One region of the Vibrio sp. SNU_ST1 genome, then DNA from elsewhere that is predicted to be linked to it. Evidence: riboswitches for the same ligand, from Rfam matches in the RefSeq annotation. Region 1 holds a riboswitch; each other region holds the start of a gene.

The links. Region 1 has a riboswitch for thiamine pyrophosphate ahead of thiD (bifunctional hydroxymethylpyrimidine kinase/phosphomethylpyrimidine kinase). Riboswitches for the same ligand answer to the same signal wherever they lie in the genome.
Region 2: linked by a shared signal. The riboswitch ahead of thiC (phosphomethylpyrimidine synthase ThiC) and the one ahead of thiD (bifunctional hydroxymethylpyrimidine kinase/phosphomethylpyrimidine kinase) in region 1 are both predicted to bind thiamine pyrophosphate.
Region 3: linked by a shared signal. The riboswitch ahead of thiB (thiamine ABC transporter substrate binding subunit) and the one ahead of thiD (bifunctional hydroxymethylpyrimidine kinase/phosphomethylpyrimidine kinase) in region 1 are both predicted to bind thiamine pyrophosphate.

What each region holds. Positions count from the first base shown of each region.
Region 1 is NZ_CP130749.1:1,120,816-1,128,896, forward strand. It holds gene Q5H80_RS19220 (ABC transporter permease) at 1-662, opposite strand, end outside; gene Q5H80_RS19225 (ABC transporter ATP-binding protein) at 655-1,434, opposite strand; gene thiD (bifunctional hydroxymethylpyrimidine kinase/phosphomethylpyrimidine kinase) at 1,424-2,317, opposite strand; TPP riboswitch at 2,415-2,526, opposite strand; gene Q5H80_RS19235 (DMT family transporter) at 2,625-3,542, opposite strand; gene Q5H80_RS19240 (AraC family transcriptional regulator) at 3,628-4,356, opposite strand; gene Q5H80_RS19245 (DUF4382 domain-containing protein) at 4,531-5,559, opposite strand; gene Q5H80_RS19250 (DUF2999 family protein) at 5,982-6,233, opposite strand; gene Q5H80_RS19255 (ElyC/SanA/YdcF family protein) at 6,363-7,460, opposite strand; gene Q5H80_RS19260 (glutathione S-transferase family protein) at 7,957-8,081, shown strand, end outside.
Region 2 is NZ_CP130748.1:3,174,685-3,182,765, reverse strand. It holds rRNA gene Q5H80_RS14170 (23S ribosomal RNA) at 1-2,672, shown strand, start outside; rRNA gene rrf (5S ribosomal RNA) at 2,763-2,878, shown strand; tRNA gene Q5H80_RS14160 (tRNA-Asp) at 2,946-3,022, shown strand; tRNA gene Q5H80_RS14155 (tRNA-Trp) at 3,083-3,159, shown strand; gene Q5H80_RS14150 (multicopper oxidase family protein) at 3,484-4,866, shown strand; gene crcB (fluoride efflux transporter CrcB) at 4,966-5,349, shown strand; TPP riboswitch at 5,412-5,510, shown strand; gene thiC (phosphomethylpyrimidine synthase ThiC) at 5,640-7,589, shown strand; gene Q5H80_RS14135 (thiamine phosphate synthase) at 7,589-8,081, shown strand, end outside.
Region 3 is NZ_CP130748.1:2,848,242-2,856,322, forward strand. It holds gene thiP (thiamine/thiamine pyrophosphate ABC transporter permease ThiP) at 1-1,024, opposite strand, end outside; gene thiB (thiamine ABC transporter substrate binding subunit) at 1,150-2,142, opposite strand; TPP riboswitch at 2,196-2,315, opposite strand; gene Q5H80_RS12580 (flavin prenyltransferase UbiX) at 2,359-2,982, opposite strand; gene mpl (UDP-N-acetylmuramate:L-alanyl-gamma-D-glutamyl-meso-diaminopimelate ligase) at 3,020-4,378, opposite strand; gene fbp (class 1 fructose-bisphosphatase) at 4,647-5,657, shown strand; gene Q5H80_RS12595 (DUF2799 domain-containing protein) at 5,750-6,106, opposite strand; gene Q5H80_RS12600 (gamma-glutamylcyclotransferase) at 6,181-6,543, opposite strand; gene Q5H80_RS12605 (translocation/assembly module TamB domain-containing protein) at 6,592-8,081, opposite strand, start outside.

The DNA of each region.
Region 1 (8,081 bases):
CTCGAACCAACCCACTCCCCGACGACTGCGCCAATTGGAGCAATAACCACAGCCACACGAATGCCAGATGCCAGTGTTGGCAGCGCAGCAGGTAGTTGGATATAACGCAGTAGTTGCCATTTCGATGCCCCCATCGTCTTAGCGAGATCAAGATAACCTGTTGGTGTATTACGCAGGCCGTCGTAACAACAAGTGGTCACGGGGAAGAAGATTATGATCGCCGCCATGACGACTTTTGAGGCAATGCCATAACCAAGCCACAGCATCAACACTGGCGCGATCGCAAACACAGGAATCGCTTGGCTAGCAATTAAAATAGGCAACAACCAGCGTTTCAGCGGTTCGAACATCAACATCTGCAGGGCGAAAAACAGCCCCATGGATAAACCTAGCAATAGACCAAGTAAGATCTCCTGCGCAGTAACCCAAGTGTGCTTGAGTAACACATCGTAGCGTTCGATTAGCTTGATGAAGACTTCTGCAGGCGCTGGCAGAATGAAGCTTGGCATCTCGAAAATAACCACCACCATTTGCCATAAGCCCAGAATCACAGCACCGCTGATAAGCAAACGCATAACGGGATTCATCTGACTTGGACGTGTAGTAGTAGTCTGCGCGTTGGTTGAACGAGCCACCGCTTCGCTTCGCGTTAGATCACTCATAATCACGCTCCAACTGATCTAAGATGGCTTGTTGTAACTCAGCACATTCACCATCTAACACTCTTGGTGTGAGGGTGTTAGGCACAGACAATGACTGAGCACTCGCAGGCGTGCCTTGCAACACATACAAGTTATCCGCCAAACGCACCGCTTCTTGTGGATCATGAGTGATCAACACAACGGTTTTATCTCTTAACAGTCCACACGCTAAGCTTTGTAGCTTATGCCTTGTTACTGCATCCAGCGCTGAGAAAGGTTCATCCATCAGCACGACTGGCTTGTCTTGCATTAAGGTTCGAGCCAAAGCCACACGTTGACGCATACCACCAGACAATTGATCCGGCATTGCATTCGCGTAATCGGCCAAACCAACCGCTGCTAACAGCTCTAGCGCTTGGTTAGTTTGTGCTGCTTTATCAGAAGCTTGGCTTTGATGCTTATCTGCGGAATTTTGAAAGCGATGGCTCAAACACACATTGTCGATAACCGACAACCACGGCAGTAACAAATCTTGTTGCGCCATGTATGCGATACGATCGGTTAAAGGCAGTTCATCGGACGTTGCCAATGTGCCCTGCCATTCCACCTTGTCATCCAGTAAGCCTGCTAGATAACGCAACACAGTCGTTTTTCCGCAGCCACTTCGACCCAGCAATACCGTCCACTTACCCGCGTTTATACTCAGTGATAGTCCCGATAAGGTGGCATATTCACTATCGCGATAACGCAAGGTGGCATTGCTGAGTTGAACCCCAACCGTATTAACGAACATTACCGTGTCCAGCGAAGAAGTGATTTACAGGGCCGTGGCCTTGACCGACTTGCAACTCATCAGCATGAGCAATCGCGTGAGAAATGTATTGTTTGCCTAGGTCGACAGCTTGCGTAAGCGTGTTGCCTTGAGCCAAGAAAGAAGCAATGGCAGAAGAGAGCGTACAACCCGTACCGTGAGTGTTTTTAGTCGGGAAACGCTTAGCGCTAATCAAGGCAGACGTCGTCGGGAGAATCAGTAGGTCATTACTGTTCTCATCCTTCTCCAAGTGACCGCCTTTTAGTAGGACTGCTTTTGCACCTAAAGCGCGTAGATCTTCAATCATACCCTGCATTTCCGCTTCGCTTTCAGGTACGGCTTTGCCGGTAAGTGCCGCGCCTTCTGGCAAGTTAGGGGTGATAATGTCTGCCAGCGGAATCAGTTCTTGCTTTAGCGTCGTAATAGCAGAGTTTTCTAAGAGAAGATCACCACTTGTCGCGACCATGACAGGGTCAATCACTAGGTGTTTAGGTTGGTACTGCTTAATTTTGTCTGCAACGACGTTGATGATTTGAGAATCAGCCAACATGCCGACTTTTACTGCCACGATATTGAGATCAGTAAAAACCGCATCTAACTGGCTAGCGACATGGTCGAGCGGGATAGGAAAAATGGCTGACACGCCTTGAGTGTTCTGGGAAGTGATAGCGGTAATCACAGAACAAGCGAAACTACCGGTAGCAGACATGGCTTTAATATCAGCTTGGATACCTGCACCGCCGCCACTGTCAGAACCTGCGATAGTCAATACAATCGGAGTGTTCGTTCGAATCGAACCATCAGCAGAGTGCTGTGAAACTGAAGCTTTTGGCGTTAAATCTTTTGAAATAGAACTGTGTGTCATTGTCGCTCCTACTATCTTACAAGACGCAGGAGAACGAACACTGATCGAAGGAGAAGTCGCATTAGGCTCATGAAGGGGCTTCATGGGTGCAGACGTAGATCTAGTGCTTATAGTTCCCTACGCCAGTGTTAACTGAATCAGGTTCAACGGGTCTCGACTAACGATCTCAGCAAACACCAAATAAGGTATATGCCCCCCGACTATTGATAGCGATAATAACAGCACTCTTAAAACTGAGATACTCATTTTATTCAATTATACTAATTACGCATGAATAAATTTCAATTAGGCTCTATAAAACAAATGTTTACAACACTCTTTTAGCTGGCTTCGACTGTATCAACAAGCACAGCACAATCAGAGACATACCTAGCCAGCCTGTAAAAGGAATCAGCTCACCGACAACACAGACGGCAAGCACCGCTGCAACTACCGGTTCAAACAGAGTCAGCAGATTTGCGCTACTCGCTGTGACATGGCGTAAACCAAAACTGAAGGCGACATAACCCAAACACTGCGGAATTAACGTCAGATAACTAATGACTAATACGTTGGTCTGCGAGGAAAACAGGTTATCACCAGTAAACCAGAGCGTTGGCAGCAACAACATCGCACCGAGGCCAAAAATACTGCCCATCGCCGCTTGTGACTTAATCCCTTTATCGATCAGTGCTTTGGTCGCCCAAGAATAAATGGCGTAACACAACCCAGCGAGCAAACCCAAAGCAATACCTAATAGCTTGAGATCATCACCGGATTCATTCGTCGTTGAAGATTCGGAAAACACCAACAGCCCAATACCCACCACACCAATCGCAAAGCTAGTGAGCCAACGTCGGTTGATATTATTTTTTTTGCTGATAAGACACTCTAACAGTGCCGAAAAGAAAGGCGCGGTAGCAATCGAAACGACTGTACCAATCGCAACACCAGATAACTTCATGGATGAATAGAAAGCCAAAGGATAAACCGCCAAAGCCAGTGCACTCACCGCTAGCAATTTCTTGTTCAGCAAAAGCTTGTCGAATGCGGATAGGATCTTTCGAAACGCTAAACCCGCTTGCATTAGGCCACCGACGCCCATAGAGAAAGCACCAATCGCTAATGGGCTGAGATCAGGCGCAAAACTTGCGGCGGTGCCTGTCGTGCCCCATAAAATAGAAGCAAACAAGATAGCTAAAGTGCCCGTTTGGAATTCGTTAACGCGATTGATGGCAAGATTCATTTCTATTACTCAATTTTCAGTTCTGAAATAGATAATAGTGAAGATTGATATAAGTTAGTTTGCCGAAAGGACGCTATTATTGTTTCTAAAGACTTTCTTTCATGGAGCCTAGAAACGCCCTTGGAGACATTCCAAAGTGCTGAGAGAAGCGTCGACTGAACGCAGACACATCAGTATACCCAACGTTTTCAGCGATCAATTGGACAGGCAAATCGGTATGGGTTAACAAGGCTTGAGCTTTCTCCATACGATAGCGAGTGATGTATTTAAGCGCACTGATCCCCAGGCATTCTTTGAAGCGTTTTTTAAATTGAGTGGGACTCAAACAGGCCGTTTCAGCAAGTTGTGAAATGGATAACGGCTGGGTGTAGTTATCCGCAATCAACCTTTGTACCGCACGGATTCGAGGGTCGATGCTCTTGCTGACTTGTTGTTGCTCTAACAGCAGTGAAAACACATCCAAAACTGATGACTCAATGCCACTATCGACCTGATACTCCAGCTGCTTCTCAACAAACAGCAAGAAGCTCATCAAAGGTGGCGTTATCGTGAAAACCGAGAGCTCATGCTCTAACAAGTGCTGCGGCAACTCTGCCATATCTGCGACAATAAACCGCGCGGCTTCATCCGCCTTAAACGCATGCGCTGTGGTTACCGGAATCACCACACATTCTCCCACGGCCACTTTGCCTACATACCCCACCATTTCGATATTAATACTGCCTTGGATCGGCAATACCAATTGATGATGGTCATCATGAGCATGAGTATTAAATTGCTTGGTGTAAGATCGAATGCTTAAGCTAGATTTCATGAGCAACGCCGGAGTACATTTCGCTAGGTTAAAGTAAGAGATACAAAGTTACATTATCACTTCCCTTGAGTCACACTCAATGCTCATCAAATTCATGCTAGCTAGGTAACGTGATCAAAAACGGCCTCCAAATAAGAGGCCGTATTTATTCGAATGCTAAATCACGTTAAAGATTTAAAACGATACTTGGCTGTTCTGACCAATAACTACCTGAACACTATTTTCAACAGCATAGATTACAAAACCATCAGCAACCGGATCGGCATTGTCTTCATCACTGTCATGTTGTGCTGTACAGGTATAGCCTAAAGAGTAAGTACCTGGATCAATGAAGCCCAGAGAAAACTCATAGTTCGTCTGCGCTTTATTCAATGTCACTGACGCTGAAGTGATCGGTTTTTTCTCCGCAGGACCACCAATTGGTGCCATGTCAGCTTTAACGATGTCACCTTCATACAAATAAACCGATTGAACGAAGGTATTGTCATTTGTAGGGTTACAAGCTCCAAAAGTTGTTGTCGCTACAGTACCTTCAATGTTTCCTGTCTCAACCGTATTGATAAGGCTCACAGACGTTCTTTGAATGGTGTAATCAGGGAGACTTGAACTGTTCTTTAAGCCGCGTCGCAGATCGAACTCAACAACAAAATCGTTACTCTGTTGGTTCACATTGAATGAGTTGTTAAAATACAGCACACCAGTGCTATCTTCTTTACCCACACCTTGCGGACACGCACCTTCACCTTTCACAGTTAACTGACGGTTCGTATCATCGTTTTCTATAACGTAAGAAGGTGTTGTTGGGTGGTCACCATCATGGGCAAACACACACAACTTATAACTGCCAACCGGGATGACCTCATTTTTGATCAAAGGAAGTGCATCGCTACCTTGGTAATCCAATAAATTAACACTAAGTGGAATAGGATCCTCACCATCTGGCAATGGGTCACCGTTTTTGTCCACGTAGTTACCGTTTTCGTCCGTTTTATACACGTCATAAACCAATGGCGTACCTCCCTGCCCCGGAAGTAAAGCCACCTTACTGAATGTCACAGTGACGTCTTTCACATTATCAATGGGCGCATCACTTACGCTCAATGTAATGGGTGTCGTGCTGCTTGATGAACCTGAATCACCGCCACAACCAACAAGCCCAGCCAGCACAAGGCTTGCTAAAGCGGTTTCCTTTAAATACTTCATAATCAATTTCCTATAAATCACTGCTCAATAAAGGGCTTATTTGAGTGCCCTCTTATTCTTTTCCTTAATGTGACTCATAGATAAACCGCGCTTATGGCCAAAATCAGTTAGCCCTGTTATTTAAGGCTTTCTTCATCCAAAAACTCTGTTCATCAAGGTGCACATATCAGGTCGCACATAGGTTAATTAAGTCTAGTAAGTAAATTGTCAGTAGTCGCACGTATTTGGCAAGGTTGCTGTCAATTGTGTTGAAATGATCGGTATGTATAGGGTCGGAGAGGATGATTTTAAGTAACTTGATCAAAGTGAATAATCGCCACCAAGATCAAAAAAGGTCGTTAAGACAGCCTATTGCTGAACTTAAACGACCTTTTCATTGAATTTTGATGAAGCTAAGACGATATCAGCTCAGTCAAACTCACTTATTTTTGAAGTTGCTCTTTAGCGGCTTCAACCTTAGAAAAATCTAGGCCAAGCTCTTCAACTGCTTCTTTGATTAGCGCAGGGTTTTGCATTACCTGACCCATCAGCATTTGAAGCTTATCTTGTGGTAAACCAAGTTGGCTGATTGTCGCCATTGCTGCAAGAGGGTTCTCGGTCAACGTTTTGAATAGCTCGCTGATCTGCTCGTCGCTAATATTGTTCTCTTTCAACATTGCTAAAATCGGGTTCATTTTTTTGCCTTTGAAACACTAAATTAAGTAGGAGCACAGCATACCATCTAGCTGTGCTCGATTGTACTAGCAAGTGACGCTTTGGTTTAACGCGAGCTGCGCTTTCTCAAACCCAAATAATGCTTGGGCTTAACGAGATTCCAGTGGGTAAGAGCGGTAGCTCCACATGCCATACGTTCTAAGAGCATCACGGTAGATGCCTAGAAGCTCACCACTGCTCGCTTTCTTAAGATCTTCTAGCGGCTTGTCTGGGTAAGAGACCGTATCGAAGGAAATGCCCTGAGGGCCCGTTTGCCAGCTAGCAATTTCAAACAGAGTTTGACCACGACGAACATGGCTTGCCGAGCTAATAATAGTCGCGTGTTTAATATCATGACGAGCAAGCGCATAGCTACTGAACAAGGCATTACCTACCGTGCTGGTCGCGTAGTTCTCTTCAATGATACGATCTTTGCTTACCCCTTTTTCGATAAGCCAATCCGCCATTAACTTGCCTTCTGTCTTATGGTTCTTAGGCACGCCGCCGGTTAACACGATCATCGCGTCTGGGTTAGCTTTCGACATTGCTAATGTCGTTTCAAGACGTTCAATCAAGATTTCATGCATAGAACCATCAGGGTTAAGCGCGTAACCCAAAGTGACGATGGCACCGTGGTCACTCAACAGTCCCTTATCTGCAGACTCTTTAAGCGGTGTTTCTAACACGCGGTCGACCGTTGCAAAAATACGTTTGATGTCTTCTGCTTTACCTTTGTTCAGGCTTTCCAACTTCTCCATGTGCTTATTCGATTCACTTTCATTGCCTTCAAATCGCTGCCAAACCGCTAGATACGCATGAAGGTCGACATCGTCTGGCGCAACCGTCAGTGCTTGTTCAAACAACTCAATAGCGCGTTCTGCGTTCTTGTTGTAGATCTGAGCGTTCGCAGCCGAGATCAGCAAGTCCGTACGGTAAGGTTCCAGCTTGTACGCTTCTAACAATCGGTTAGTCACAATTTCCATGTTGCTTGGCATTTTAGCCGTGAAGCCCGCGTGAGAAATTCTTGCCGGAGACTTAAACGCCTGCAACGCATCAAGAAGTAATTGGTCGACAACTTGTCGCTTAGTCACCAACTGCGCGTAATCTGCTGAAGCTTGTACTGCGCCATCGTTAGCGGCAAAAGAATAAGGTGTTGCGCCAAAAGCGAGCATGCCACCAAGAGCGAGGGCGATAATGTTCTTTTTCATGGAAAGATCCTGTGTCGTTAAGTGTTCACATCAGATTTGCTCCCCAATGTAAGCCCCCAAGATTAAAAAACCGTGAAGCACACCTGAATCTACAACGTTTATATTCATTTGTTGCATAAGGTATGGCAACAGATCACGATTTTGAACTTACCAATAAGCCTGTGTATTCAGATAATTCTGGTTTAAACCAGTGCTCAACGTTTTGTTGGAATATCTGACTGGGGATTTCATACGCCCTATCCCGCCACAAACCACCCATAACAAATCCGAACTCCACATAAAACAACGTATCAAAGAAGCAACTCTAAGCTAATTTTTTCAACAATTTAAAATTCAACACACTGAATCGCGCGATTTTACCCCTCGTTCAAATAACGAGGTCTTCAACACATAGATTTGGAATGTGAGTCTGCAGATTTTCAAATAACTCAAAACCAATCATTAAACGATCGTTCAAGTGGTGCTTTAATGAATTACCAATACAAGGAGTTACCCCATGCTTAAGTTCTATTTTCACCAAACACCAAACCCAATGAAGATCGCTCTGTTTCTAGAAGAGACAGGCCTAGATTTTGAACTTGTTCCTGTTGATACCTTAAAAGGCGAGCAACACACGCCAGA
Region 2 (8,081 bases), on a different replicon from region 1:
TCAACCGAGATTCCGAAAGTAGCGGCGAGCGAAATTGGATTAGCCCTTAAGCTTTTAATGAGACAGATGAAGGCTCTGGAAAGTGCCGCAATAAAGGGTGATAGCCCCGTAATCGACATCTCATAATCAGTGAAAACGAGTAGGGCGGGACACGTGATATCCTGTCTGAATATGGGGGGACCATCCTCCAAGGCTAAATACTACTGACTGACCGATAGTGAACCAGTACCGTGAGGGAAAGGCGAAAAGAACCCCTGTGAGGGGAGTGAAATAGAACCTGAAACCGTGTACGTACAAGCAGTAGGAGCACCTTCGTGGTGTGACTGCGTACCTTTTGTATAATGGGTCAGCGACTTAATTTTAGTAGCAAGGTTAACCGTTTAGGGGAGCCGTAGGGAAACCGAGTCTTAACTGGGCGTACAGTTGCTAGGATTAGACCCGAAACCAGGTGATCTAGCCATGGGCAGGTTGAAGGTTGAGTAACATCAACTGGAGGACCGAACCGACTAATGTTGAAAAATTAGCGGATGACTTGTGGCTAGGGGTGAAAGGCCAATCAAACCTGGAGATAGCTGGTTCTCCCCGAAAGCTATTTAGGTAGCGCCTCGGACGAATACTACTGGGGGTAGAGCACTGTTAAGGCTAGGGGGTCATCCCGACTTACCAACCCTTTGCAAACTCCGAATACCAGTAAGTACTATCCGGGAGACACACGGCGGGTGCTAACGTCCGTCGTGGAGAGGGAAACAACCCAGACCGCCAGCTAAGGTCCCAAAGTATAGCTAAGTGGGAAACGATGTGGGAAGGCTCAGACAGCCAGGATGTTGGCTTAGAAGCAGCCATCATTTAAAGAAAGCGTAATAGCTCACTGGTCGAGTCGGCCTGCGCGGAAGATGTAACGGGGCTAAGCTATACACCGAAGCTGCGGCTACGTACCTTAGGGTATGTGGGGTAGGGGAGCGTTCTGTAAGCCGTTGAAGGTGTGCTGTAAGGCATGCTGGAGGTATCAGAAGTGCGAATGCTGACATGAGTAACGATAAAGGGAGTGAAAAACTCCCTCGCCGGAAGACCAAGGGTTCCTGTCCAACGTTAATCGGGGCAGGGTAAGTCGACTCCTAAGGCGAGGCCGAAAGGCGTAGTCGATGGGAAACGGGTTAATATTCCCGTACTTCTTACAATTGCGATGGGGGGACGGAGAAGGCTAGGTGGGCCTGGCGACGGTTGTCCAGGTTCAAGTATGTAGGCGGAAAGTTTAGGTAAATCCGGACTTTCTTAACGCTGAGATACGATGTCGAGCTACTACGGTAGTGAAGTCATTGATGCCATGCTTCCAGGAAAAGCCTCTAAGCTTCAGATTGTAAGGAATCGTACCCCAAACCGACACAGGTGGTCGGGTAGAGAATACCAAGGCGCTTGAGAGAACTCGGGTGAAGGAACTAGGCAAAATGGTACCGTAACTTCGGGAGAAGGTACGCTCTTATCAGTGAAGTCCCTTGCGGATGGAGCAGACGAGAGTCGCAGATACCAGGTGGCTGCAACTGTTTATTAAAAACACAGCACTGTGCAAAATCGTAAGATGACGTATACGGTGTGACGCCTGCCCGGTGCCGGAAGGTTAATTGATGGGGTTAGACTTCGGTCGAAGCTCTTGATCGAAGCCCCGGTAAACGGCGGCCGTAACTATAACGGTCCTAAGGTAGCGAAATTCCTTGTCGGGTAAGTTCCGACCTGCACGAATGGCGTAATGATGGCCACGCTGTCTCCACCCGAGACTCAGTGAAATTGAAATCGCTGTGAAGATGCAGTGTACCCGCGGCTAGACGGAAAGACCCCGTGAACCTTTACTACAGCTTGGCACTGAACATTGAACCTACATGTGTAGGATAGGTGGGAGACTATGAAACCGCGTCGCTAGATGTGGTGGAGTCGTCCTTGAAATACCACCCTTGTAGTTTTGATGTTCTAACGTTGGTCCCTGAATCGGGATTACGGACAGTGCCTGGTGGGTAGTTTGACTGGGGCGGTCTCCTCCCAAAGAGTAACGGAGGAGCACGAAGGTGGGCTAAACACGGTTGGACATCGTGTGGTTAGTGCAATGGCATAAGCCCGCTTGACTGCGAGAATGACAATTCGAGCAGGTGCGAAAGCAGGTCATAGTGATCCGGTGGTTCTGAATGGAAGGGCCATCGCTCAACGGATAAAAGGTACTCCGGGGATAACAGGCTGATACCGCCCAAGAGTTCATATCGACGGCGGTGTTTGGCACCTCGATGTCGGCTCATCACATCCTGGGGCTGAAGTCGGTCCCAAGGGTATGGCTGTTCGCCATTTAAAGTGGTACGCGAGCTGGGTTTAGAACGTCGTGAGACAGTTCGGTCCCTATCTGCCGTGGGCGTTGGAAAATTGAAAGGGGCTGCTCCTAGTACGAGAGGACCGGAGTGGACGAACCTCTGGTGTTCGGGTTGTCATGCCAATGGCATTGCCCGGTAGCTAAGTTCGGAATCGATAACCGCTGAAAGCATCTAAGCGGGAAGCGAGCCTTGAGATGAGTTTTCCCTGACGCTATAAGCGTCCTAAAGGGTTGTCGTAGACTACGACGTTGATAGGCAGGGTGTGTAAGTGCTGCGAGGCATTGAGCTAACCTGTACTAATTGCCCGTGAGGCTTAACCATACAACACCCAAGGGGTTTTGTGGACTCAAAGACAGACCTTGAATGAGTTTGAAGAGACTTTTAAATTAGCTTTCCGAATTTTAAAATTTGCTTGGCGACCATAGCATTGTGGACCCACCTGATTCCATGCCGAACTCAGAAGTGAAACACAATAGCGCCGATGGTAGTGTGGGGCTTCCCCATGTGAGAGTAGGACATCGCCAGGCTTCAAATTAAATCTTTAGGTTGACCGACCTGGAGATATGGACGCTCACTTAGTGAGTTGACCACTGCGGAGTGGTAGTTCAGTTGGTTAGAATACCGGCCTGTCACGCCGGGGGTCGCGGGTTCGAGTCCCGTCCACTCCGCCACTTATTCGATAACCTCGCCTAGTGCGAGGTTTTTTCGAATCTGAAGTAGTAAAAAGTTTTAGGGGTGTAGCTCCAATTGGCAGAGCAGCGGATTCCAAATCCGCGTGTTGGGAGTTCGAATCTCTCCACCCCTGCCATATTTAAAGCCTCAGCAGAAATGCTGGGGCTTTTTTACGTCTGTTGCTTCTGAAAAGTAATGTTGGGATAGCTAGGCGTTCCTGGCATATTTAAGGCTCCAGACTACGCGTCCCAGCAGAAATCTTGGAATCCTTTTGCTTTCTAATTATTCGATTTTTTAGTCGATAATTCCTATCTTCAACAGAATCTAGCCTTAAAAGTGTAAGTGCTTACTTATCTCAGCTTCTTTTATAAACAATCGACAGCACAAACCACACTTCTTTATGAGAATTATTCTCAATATTTTGTTACATTTTGGTCGTTATTACTAAAAGGCAACAAATATGGATATTTCCCGTCGTAAGTTTATTCAATCATCTCTCGCTATATCTGCACTAACCGTCCTGCCGGCTTGTTCAATGAAGCTGTCTGTTGATGAACAAGGAAAGTTCGTTTATGACTTAACTGCTGAGCCCTCAACTGCTGAGTTGGTAAAGGGGTTTAATACTAATGTTTTAGCCTTTAATGGACAGATTCCAGCGCCGATTATTCGCTGTCGACAAGGCGAAAAGGTAACGATCCGATTTACCAACAAGCTTTCAGAACCGACGACAATTCATTGGCATGGACTGAGAATTCCAATCGAAATGGACGGGGTTCCTTTCTTAAGTCAGCCTCCTATTATGCCCGGTGAAACGTTTGTCTATGAGTTTACGCCACCAGATGCGGGTACTTTTTGGTATCACCCACACATGAACAGCGTTAAACAACTGGGTATGGGCTTAGTCGGCCTTATTATTGTTGAAGAGAGCGCGCCAGTTCAGTTCGATGAAGAGCATGCTCTGATGCTTAAACATTGGCATATCGACAAACAAGGTCAGTGGAAAGACTTAATGATTCCCCGCCTCAGCGCTCGTATGGGCACGCCAGGAGAGTGGAGTAGCGTTAATGGAGTACATGAACCTATTTATCAATTGAAGCAACATGCAACGACTAGGCTCCGTATCGCTAATGTTGATAACACGATTACCTATCCGATTGCTATTGAAGGGGCAGAAGCATGGGTCATTGCCATTGATGGTAACCCTGTAAAGACACCTTATAAGCTGACTCAACATAAAATTGGCCCAGGTATGCGTGTCGACCTTGGGCTGATTGCTCCTAAGGTGGGCGAGCAAGTGAGTGTCCTTCAAATGAAGGGGCGTTTTCCATTCTCCTTGTGTGAGTTTGAGGTTGTAGATTCAACGTTAATAGAAGGCCAAACACTTCCTTCATTGCCTCTGAATCCCGTGCCTAACTTAGATCTCGCCAACGCAGAAGAAATCGATTTTGTGTTTGAGTGGGAAGGGGCGGTATCACCAGTATCTAAAGATGGTAAGTCCATGCCTAAGTTTTGGCTTACTAATAAGCGAGCATGGGAGGGAATGAGCAAAGACAATATTCCAGAGCCGTTGGTGACTTTAGAGTTAGGTAAGACTTACATATTCGATCTTAAGAACGTCACTCAATATCATCACCCGATTCATATTCACGGTCATACATTTACTGTATTGGAACTTGATGGTAAAAAAATTGAAGAACCCTTCCATACCGACACTGTGTTACTTGGGAAAAATGGTCGAGCGAAAGCTGCGTTTGTTGCAGACAACCCTGGACGTTGGATGTACCACTGTCATGTCATTGAGCACATGAAAACGGGACTAATGGGATATATTGAAGTTAAGTGACACCTGTAACGTTTAATTTTTGCGCATGCATTCTTAGTTCTACCCTCGCTTTTATCGGCGGTAAAGCTAGAATATAGGGACTGTTATTTGGGAGGATTCATGGGTCAGCTATCTATTTTAGGTTTTATTGCCATTGGTGGCGCATTTGGTGCTTGTTCGCGCTATTTGATTTCAGAGTTATGTGTAGTGATGTTAGGGCGTGGCTTTCCTTACGGTACGTTGACTGTTAACGTGATCGGCTCTTTGATTATGGGCTTGCTCATCGCCGCATTCGAAAATGAGATGGTTGCGACTGAACCATGGAGACAGATCATTGGCCTCGGTTTCCTTGGAGCACTGACTACGTTCTCTACATTTTCGATGGATAACGTGCTTCTTATGCAGCAGGGCGCTTTCTTTAAGATGGGGCTTAATGTGTTGCTCAACGTGGTTCTCAGTATTTCAGCAGCATGGATCGGCTTCCAACTTTTGATAAAGTCTTAAAACTTTCTTACGATTTGTTAACAACTCGGCTTGGTTTATCCAAGCCGTTTTTATATACTCGATCGAACTTGTCGGAGTGCCATATGGCTGAGACCGTTAACTCGGGATCCGTTGAACCTGATCAGGCTAATACCTGCGAAGGGAACAAGAGTAGATATCTAACTAGAATCCTTCTAGAGATCTATCTCCAGATCACAACTGTATTTCTTACCGTGATCCCTCTTGTAGCATCTAATCCGTCAAGCATTTTTATCCCTATAAATAATGGCTAAAAGCCAAGGAAAAATGCTATGTCGAGTCGTAAACAAGCAAGACTGGAAGCGAAGAATTTCATTGATTCTTTATCCGTACAACCTTATCCAAATTCAAAAAAAGCTTACATCCAAGGATCTCGAGAAGATATCCAAGTCCCTGTGCGAGAAATATCACTCGCAGATAGCCTTGTCGGTGGCACCAAAAAAGAGCCTGTATTCGAATCTAATGAGCCTATTCATGTCTACGATACCTCCGGTGTTTATACCGATCCTACGCATGAAATAGACCTTTATAGCGGCCTTCCTAAGTTGCGAGAGCAATGGATTGAAGAGCGTGGCGATACGGAATTGCTCGATGATGTAAGCTCTGTTTACACCAAAGAACGTTTAGAAGATGAAACCCTAGACGACCTTCGTTACGGAAACCTGCCTAGAATTCGTCGTGCTACTGGCGACCAATGTGTAACTCAACTGCATTATGCTCGTCAGGGTATTATCACTCCTGAGATGGAGTATATTGCGATACGTGAGAACATGGGACGTCAGAAGTTTGCTGACGAACAACTTAATCACCAACACCCTGGCCATAACTTTGGCGCCAACCTACCTAAAGAAATCACCCCTGAGTTCGTGCGTAAAGAGGTTGCTGAAGGTCGAGCTATTATCCCTTCAAACATCAACCACCCAGAATCAGAACCTATGATTATTGGTAGAAACTTCTTAGTGAAAGTGAACGCCAATATCGGTAACTCTTCAGTAAGCTCTTCAATTGAAGAAGAAGTTGAGAAGTTAGTATGGTCAACCCGCTGGGGTGGCGACACCGTAATGGACCTTTCTACTGGACGTAATATCCACGAGACTCGTGAATGGATCCTGCGTAACAGCCCTGTGCCTATTGGTACGGTTCCTATGTATCAAGCGCTTGAAAAAGTGAATGGCGTTGCAGAAGACCTAAACTGGGAAGTGATGCGCGATACCTTGATTGAACAAGCTGAGCAGGGTGTTGATTACTTCACTATCCACGCAGGTTTGCTGCTTCGTTACGTACCTATGACGGCTAAACGTGTGACTGGCATTGTCTCTCGTGGTGGATCTATTATCGCGAAATGGTGTCTTGCACATCATCAGGAAAGCTTCCTATACACACATTTCCGCGAGATCTGTGAGATCTGTGCGAAGTATGATGTTGCTCTTTCACTAGGTGATGGCTTGCGTCCAGGCTCTATTGCAGATGCTAACGATGAGGCTCAATTCTCGGAGTTACGCACTCTAGGTGAGTTGACTAAAGTGGCTTGGGAATATGACGTTCAGGTGATCATTGAAGGCCCTGGACATGTACCTATGCATCTTATTAAAGAGAACATGGACGAGCAGTTAGAGCACTGCCATGAAGCGCCTTTCTATACTTTAGGTCCACTGACTACAGATATTGCGCCGGGTTATGACCATATTACCTCTGGTATTGGTGCAGCCATGATCGGTTGGTACGGCTGTGCGATGCTTTGTTATGTAACTCCTAAAGAGCATTTAGGCTTGCCAAACAAAGAAGATGTGAAGACTGGCTTGATTACTTACAAGCTGGCAGCACATGCTGCAGACTTGGCAAAAGGGCACCCGGGCGCACAAATTCGAGATAATGCATTATCTAAAGCGCGTTTCGAATTCCGTTGGGAAGACCAATTTAATCTAGCTTTAGATCCGGAAACAGCACGTTCTTTCCACGATGAAACCTTGCCACAAGAGTCGGGCAAGGTTGCTCACTTCTGCTCTATGTGTGGTCCTAAGTTCTGCTCGATGAAGATTTCTCAAGAAGTTCGAGAGTACGCGAAAGACACAGAACAAGTAGCCGCTGATCAGGCTATTGAGATTAAGATGCTAGATAACCCGTTGGAGGGAATGCGTCAAAAATCACAAGAGTTCCGTGATACTGGCTCTGAACTTTATCACCCTGCAATAGGCGCAAAAGAAGCTCAACTAGAGGAATAATGACAGTGAAGATTCTCATCCCATCTCAATACATCGAGTTAACGGGAGAGGTTCAAAACTGTCTATTGGTTGCTAAACGACAAGGTTTAGCAACTGATGCAGTTGAGTTGGGTGTTAGCCCAACTCGATACTTCTCTATCGTTGATGCTCAACAGGCACCATCTATTGGCTTTGTTGATGATGTTGATTCCTTAGCAGAGTGTCAGTTAGCGGAACTGAACCATGTTGTTGATTACAGTAATTCAGCCGCGTTGACCGATGTTTGTGCTGCTTTGGCTCAAGCTTCGAACACCGTCTATATCGGAGTCTCCGATGATTCAGCTGTGTTAGATATCTGGTCACACTTAGGTGCTAATCGTGTTATCAAGAACGAAACTGCAGCTCATCAAGAGTTAGATAGTCGTGGTCACTTCGCTTGGTTACTTACATTATTGGCGTTAGAGTTTCCATGGGAAGACGCATTGGTCTTGGCTCGCGCTACATCGAATGTTT
Region 3 (8,081 bases), on a different replicon from region 1:
TACCAACAGCGATAACACTTGCTAATGACGCGACTTTAACCGAGGCCATTAACGCAGCCCAAAACGGCTCGCTGCTCAGCACAATTAATGCCTGCGAGTTAATGCCACTGACGATAACCATAGCTAATGGCGGCAATACCAGCATTGAGACGATGATGATCCAAAAGCTATCCCAAGCTTTTGACCACCAGCTGTCCTTAACCAAATATTTCTCTTCCGACAATTGACTGGCTGTCACTGAAATAGGTTTCGATAGACGTTGAATGCTCACAGCTAACACACCACACAGCAGCATTTGCCATATCGCGAGCAAGGCACCGGCCTGCAGGTCAAAGTCGAATTTAATCGCCTGATAAATCGCAAGTTCGATAGTGGTTGATTTAGGTCCACCGCCTAGTGCCATCACGGTAGCAAAGCTGGTAAAACACAGCATGAAGACCAAACCACACACATGTGGCAGTTGCTGTCTTAAGCGAGGCCATTCAACCCATCTGAATTTGTTCCAATGACTCATACCCAAATGAGCACACAGCTTATGCTGCTCGGCAGGTACGGTATCTAAAGCTTGTAAAAGTAAACGGCTAGCATAAGGCAGGTTAAAAAAGACATGTGCGAGCAAAATACCATTCAACCCATAAATCGAGAATGGTAGTTTAATATCGAAGTTCGCCAGAAATTTAGCTAACCAACCACTGTTACCATAAATCGCGAGCAAACCAAATACACCAACTAATACGGGCAAAACCAAGGTCGAAGCAAAAAGCCTTAACAACAAGGCTCGTCCAAAAAATTGTCTGCGACACAGAGCATGAGCAATAGGTATAGCAAAGCCAACACTCAGCACAGTTGAGAGTGTCGCTTGATAGAAACTGAATTTCGTTACATGCCAATAGTAAGGATCGGACCATACTTGGCTGATATCAAGAGAAGGGGCATTGCTTAGCAATGCCCCAACTGCTGAAACCACGAAGGCGGTAATGAGTATCGCAACCCAAACCCCGACCTTAGGTGTTTTCTTTATCATAAATTGATTTTTTACCGTAAATGGTTCACTCCAAACATAACGAATGAACCTTTAAATACAGAAAGCTAGTTTTTTAAAAGTACGTTAGAAAACTCATTTTCTTAAATAATAAGTTAAATAGTAAGTTAAAAAGTAAGTGCACTCTGCCATTCACGAATCCAAGGCTTACGCTTCTCGGCAATCTCTTCTGGTGTGAAGCTTAGCGCTTTCTGAGGAACCGTAAGTTGCTCGAACCCTTTTGGTAGCTCAACATCGGTCACTGGGTACATCCAGTTACCAGTAGGCATCGCCGATTGGAACTCATCACTTAAGATAAATGCCATAAACTCATCGGCAAGCTTTTCGTTCTTGCTACCTTTAACCTTCGCTGCCACTTCCACTTGAGTGTAATGACCTTCTTCAAAGCTTGCTGCTGCGTACTTAGAATCACTTTCTGCAATGATGTGGTAAGCAGGAGAAGTTGTGTAAGACAACACTAAATCCGACTCGCCTTCTAGGAACATAGAGTAAGCTTCAGACCAGCCTTTAGTCACAGTAACCGTTTTCTGAGCGAGCTTCTTCCACGCCGCAGTTGCTTCATCACCGTAAACAGACTTCATCCATAGCATCATGCCTTGACCTGGTGTTGATGTACGTGGATCTTGATAGATAACCTTAAGATCGTCACGTTGCTCAACCAGTTCTTTCAGGCTCTTTGGCGGATTTGCTAGCTTTTCTTTGTTATAAATAAACGCAAAGTAACCAAAATCATAAGGAACAAAGGTACTGTCGTTCCAACCGTTAGGAAGCGCCACAGATGATGTATCAACACTGTGCTCAGCCAATAAACCCGTAGATTTCGCTTCAGCCATGAGATTATTATCTAGGCCTAAAATGATGTCAGCTTTGCTGTTGCCACCTTCAAGACGTAAGCGGTTTAAAATAGATACACCATCTTCTAACGCGACAAAATTCACATCACAGCCACACTTTTCTTCGAATGCTTTTTCAACGACAGGGCGAGGGCCCCAATCCGCAGCAAAAGAGTCGTAAGTGTAAACCGTTAAGGTGTTGTCTGCGGCGAAGGCAGAAAAAGAGATGGCTGTAGTAACAGCAAGAGTTGTTAATGTTAATTTCACTGGACGCTCTCCATGGTCTGAGCGGCACAGGTTTGAGGGAGGAGAACGGTAGAGGTTGTTCCTAACTCAATTCCTACGCCAGCATTATCTGGTTCAGGTTTACGGGTCCCAAGTGTCTGCTTGATCTCAGCTCGCATTCACTATTTGAATGGTTCGCTCCCCGATGAGTGTTCAGGATTGTAATTTGATTTTTAACAATAAGCCATCAAGTTTGGATCAATTACGTAGATCGTACCCCCAACGTGGCACTAAACCTTGCTCGATACCAAGGTGATCGAGAATACGTGCCACCATAAAGTCGACCAGGTCTTCAATCGACTTAGGTTGATGATAAAAACCCGGAGCTGCAGGCATAATCGTCACGCCCATGGTCGAGAGTTTGTGCATATTCTCTAGATGCAACGTAGAAAATGGCGTCTCACGAACCACCAATAACAGCTGACCTCGCTCTTTCATAACTACGTCTGCTGCGCGCTCGATCAAGTTATCTGATAGGCCATGAGCAATCGATGCCAAGCTTCCCGCAGAGCATGGACACACTACCATCTGCTTCGGTGCTGCTGAACCAGAGGCAACCGGTGAGAACCAATCATCTTTGCCACACACCACCAGCTTTTCTGGGTCGCAATCTAAATGCTTAACCAAAGCTTGTTTCGCAGCATCTGGCCCAGCAGGTAACTTCAGTTCATGCTCGGTCGCCAACACCACTCGCGCTGCCGATGATATCAGCAAGTAGACCTGATAATCGGCAGCCAAAAGGCATTCAAGTAAACGCAGGCCATAAGGCGCACCGGATGCGCCAGTGAAAGCAAGAGTTATCGCTTTATCGTGTTTTGTCATGTTCTCAATTACTTCAAATTATAAGGTCGTGGATGCTTTAGCCTTTGAGTGCTAATCCATCCAACAGTTTCTGATGAATACCACCAAAGCCACCATTACTCATTACCAAGATTTGATCGCCTGCTTGTGCCTCTGAGACAATTTTAGCAACGAATGCATCCATGTCATCACTCACGTGCGCGGGTTGGTGACACGCATCGGCAACGTCTTGTACCGACCAATCAATATTACCCGGTTGGAATAAGTAGGTAGAATCCGCTTGCTTAAGAGAATCAGCTAAAGTTTCTTTGTGTACACCGCGCTTCATGGTGGCAGAGCGAGGCTCTAAAACGGCAATGATTTTTTTCGTGTCGACCTTATTACGTAAGCCGCCCAGCGTAAGTTCAATTGCCGTTGGGTGATGAGCAAAGTCATCATAAACAGACACACCAGCCACTTCGCCTTTAAACTCCAAACGACGTTTGGTGTTAATGAAAGTAGCCAACGATTCACACGCTAAATCAGGTGTCACACCAACATGTCTTGCCGCCGCAATCGCCATTAAGGCATTGTTAACGTTATGGTCGCCTACTAAATCCCAGTCTACCGTTCCAACACACTCGCCTTGGAAGTAAACCTCAAATTTAGAGCCGTCTTTAACCAGCTTCTTCGCATCCCAATCACCGAGTTCACCGCTCGATTCAGTCTCACTCCAGCACCCACGAGCTAGAACATCTTGAATAGCCGTATCTTGTTTAGGAGAGAAAATTCGGCCATTACCTGGGACAGTGCGCACTAAGTGGTGGAACTGACGCTTAATCGCCTCAAGATCATCGAAGATGTCAGCATGATCGAACTCGAGGTTATTCATTACCAAGGTTCTTGGGTGGTAATGGACGAACTTAGATCGTTTATCAAAAAAAGCACTGTCGTATTCGTCGGCTTCGACCACGAAGAACATGCTTTCACCAAGGCGAGCAGAGATACCAAAGTTACCCAACACGCCGCCAACTAAGAAGCCAGGCGCATAGCCACAGTCTTCTAAAATCCAAGCCAGCATGCTCGATGTTGTTGTCTTGCCATGTGTTCCCGATACCGCTAATACCCAACGATCATGCAACAAGAACTCTTGCAACCATTGCGGGCCTGAGGTGTATCTAAGATTGTTATCCAATACATACTCAACACATGGGTTGCCACGACTCATCGCATTACCAATCACCACGAGATCCGGCCTTGGTTCTAACTGGCTTGGGTCAAACCCTTCAATAATTTCAATCCCTTGAGACTCCAACAAAGTGCTCATTGGTGGGTAAACATTCGCGTCACTACCGGTAACCTTGTGACCTAATTGACGAGCCAATACCGCAGCACCTCCCATGAAGGTGCCACAAATTCCTAAGATATGAATATGCATAAATTGCTTCCAAACGCTTGGCTAAATGAACCATGTCTAAATCAAACTACTGCACTCATTATCATTAAATGACGATTAAAAGCGAGTAGCAATGCAAAACAAATTTAGTCGACATAGTAAGTGAGATCTGCGTCGCTTAGTTCATTACCATTAAAAAGATCTAACCTTTAGAATTTAAGTAGGCGTCTAGGTGAATAAAGCCCGAGTAAGAGGCAAATTCTATAGTGCTCAAATCCCCCTAATATTGAGAGAAGTTTAAGGAAATAACATGTCTGAGATGCGCACCCTTGGTGAGTTCATTGTTGAGAAACAGAGTGACTTCCCCCATGCAAGCGGTGATCTATCATCCCTTTTGTCGTCTATTCGACTTGCTGCAAAAATTGTTAACCGTGAGATCAACAAGGCTGGTCTAGTCGATATCACTGGCGCTGTTGGTACAGACAACGTTCAAGGTGAAGAACAGCAAAAGCTAGACCTTTACGCGAACGACAAATTTAAAGCGGCTCTAGAAGCTCGTGATCAAGTTTGTGGTGTTGCAAGTGAAGAAGAAGACGAAGCTGTCGCCTTCAATAAAGAGCTCAACAAAAACGCAAAATACGTCGTTCTGATGGACCCCCTTGATGGTTCTTCAAACATCGATGTCAATGTATCTGTTGGTACAATCTTCTCTATCTACCGTCGAGTATCACCTGTTGGCACCCCACCAACACAAGAAGACTTCCTTCAGCCAGGACACAAGCAAGTAGCCGCGGGTTACGTAATTTACGGCTCTTCAACTATGCTTGTTTACACAACTGGTGCAGGTGTAAATGGCTTCACCTACGACCCATCTCTGGGCACCTTCTGTCTGTCTCATGAAAACATGATGATCCCTGATGAAGGTAAGATTTATTCCATCAACGAAGGTAACTACATTCGCTTCCCTACGGGTGTTAAGAAGTACATCAAGTACTGCCAAGAAAATGAGCCAAGCGACAACCGCCCTTACACATCACGTTACATCGGTTCTCTAGTATCAGATTTCCACCGTAATCTTCTGAAAGGCGGTATCTACTTATACCCGAGTACGCAAAGCCACCCTCAAGGTAAACTGCGTCTGCTGTACGAGTGCAACCCAATAGCCTTTATTATGGAGCAGGCCGGTGGTACCGCATCAGACGGAGCGCAACGCATCATGGATATTAAACCAACCGAGCTGCACCAGCGTGTGCCTTTCTTTGTTGGTTCTAAAAACATGGTTAAAAAAGTAGAAGAGTTTCTTGAACTTAACCGAGACTAATCGTCTCGCTTATTTTTCAAATTAACGCCATTAAAAAAGCCAGCATTCATATGCTGGCTTTTTGTTGTTCTCTGAGCTAATTGTTCACAGGGCTATCGAAGGTCAAATTTCGATTCTGCGCCTCTTTCATACTTGAAGCGGAACCACTTATCGACATCATCGCAAATTCCAAGGTAAGTATCACCTCGGCGTCCTAACGCTCTTGGGTTTTGAGAACAATATTGAGTTTTACCCATTTCATAACCTTTGCCATAAGCAGCATACAAATCGGCATCAATCGATGGTGAAGATACAGCTTCAGCTAAACTGGCTTCGGTTTGTTTGGTCTTACCTTTCCGCGCCATTTCTTCGCCAAAGTTCTGCCAGTCTGTCGTATTCATTGACGTTGGTGGCGGAGTTTGCGCACAACCAAATAGCATGATGGAAAGCACTAATAATAGATATTTCATAATTTCCTCCTGATGGAAAAGACTAGCCTATACATTGAGACTTCTAGCTATTACGTCAGAAAGCTTCCAGTAGTTCATTCACTTTCGTAAGTTTTTCGCTTACACCAGTCACCCGAAAGTATTTCTTTATTAGCCGTTAGATCAAGCTGATACAAATATACCCATGCTAATCCAAATATAGTCTCTATTTGCTCGCGACGATACTCAACAGGAACATCTTCTAGCCGATCGAGCGAAGCCAAAACTTCATCGTTAATGATATAGACCTCGCCAACGACATTTTTCTTTCCAGAAATCATCGCCGGATAGGCACCTAAATCAAAAAGAGCGTATTCCTCAGGGGTGTCAAACCTTCCTAAGCACGCACACTGCTGCAAATAGTGGTGGTTGGACTGACCTTGTCTCAAGGTTCCATAAACAAAAACAAGTTGCTGCATAACCCCTCCTCAGCATTCGTCATCCGCTAATCACTCACGACTCCAGTGTTACTCGAATTCAAATTGATAGAGAAGATCCACGGCGCTGTCTAGCCCCGACACGGCTTCAACATAGAGATCCTGCATCAATCGATAACGAACAGTAAACTCACCTAACGAGTTAAAGATACCTACGCCATACTTCACCTGTAAACCAGGGAGAATGTAGCCGCTGACCGTAACCTGGGAATCATCTCCAGAGCCTGCAGTATCCAGTTGCAAGTCCTGTACGCCAAAAGCCTCACCAATTTCACCGACAACCTTACCGCTCTTCGCCAAGCTTAAGCCAATTAAGGTCGTTGTCATTGAACCATTCGACTCACCATCAATATCTTGACCACGCAAAATATAAGACAACGCGTTGGCTTGCGGCATCGCAGGATCAGAATAAATTTCGATGGTCGGCTCTGTCGCCGGGCCTGTCACTCGAATACCAGCTGTCACATCATCCTGAGTATTATCAGGGTTACGTATCGCATTGATCGCTACATATGGCTGATCCGGAGGCCCATTCATTAGAATCTTACCTTCTTTGATCAAGAGATCTTGTCCAAAGGATTGGTAAGTACCATCGACGATGTTTACCTCACCTGTAATAAAAGGACCTTGATCTTTTTGAGCCACGTTGAGCTTGCCGACCAAATCACCTTCAAGACCAAAAGCAGACAGTTTAAAGTCATCGCCAATGGAAATATTAATATTGGTCATCACATTGAATGGAATCGTGTCTTCGTTCTCTGGCTCAAGATCTTTATTCAAGATAACTTGATCAGAAGACACTCCAACCGCTGACGGTGGTAAGTCTTCGACAACGATACGTCCCCACGGTAATGCGATATCACCAGTGATTTTTGCAAGCTCTGGCGTGACATCAATGGTCATATCAGGCACGACCTTCACCTTAACCATAGGCGGAATATCAACCATCAACTCATCAGCAAAAACTCTAACGTTAGAGTGCCATGCTTTAAGATCTTGCCAATCCCCGGAGCCTTCGATATCAAGGTGACCATCAGGAGTTTCAACATTGGCATCTAACTTCGCGCTGTAGCCGTCAAAATCGAGGTCAATACGGCCGTCTTTAATATCCACTGGCGTGACATCGCCTTTGACTTGAATACCATCAACCGAGAACTGACCAAAGACTTGAGGATGCATCAAAGAGCCTTTTACCTGTAGGTCACTCTCAAGATCGGCCTTCAACAGGCTGTACTCACCTAAGATTGGTTGTAAGAAGTCCAGATGGAAGGTTGTCAGCTTAATTGCCGCATCGACCATTTTGTCTTCGGCGAGAATGTCTGGTAACGACACAGTGCCAGACAGGTCACCATTGTCGGAAACATCCAGCTTAAAGTCGGCATCCAGTTTGTTGTCTTTTAGTTGGGCATTCAATGCAACGCTTTCCCAACCGAGTGTGATTGGCTCACCAACTTGTTGAACAACCTGTCCTTTCCGCATATCGACGCTAACCGTCACCTCTGGTTCACCTTGTTCCGACC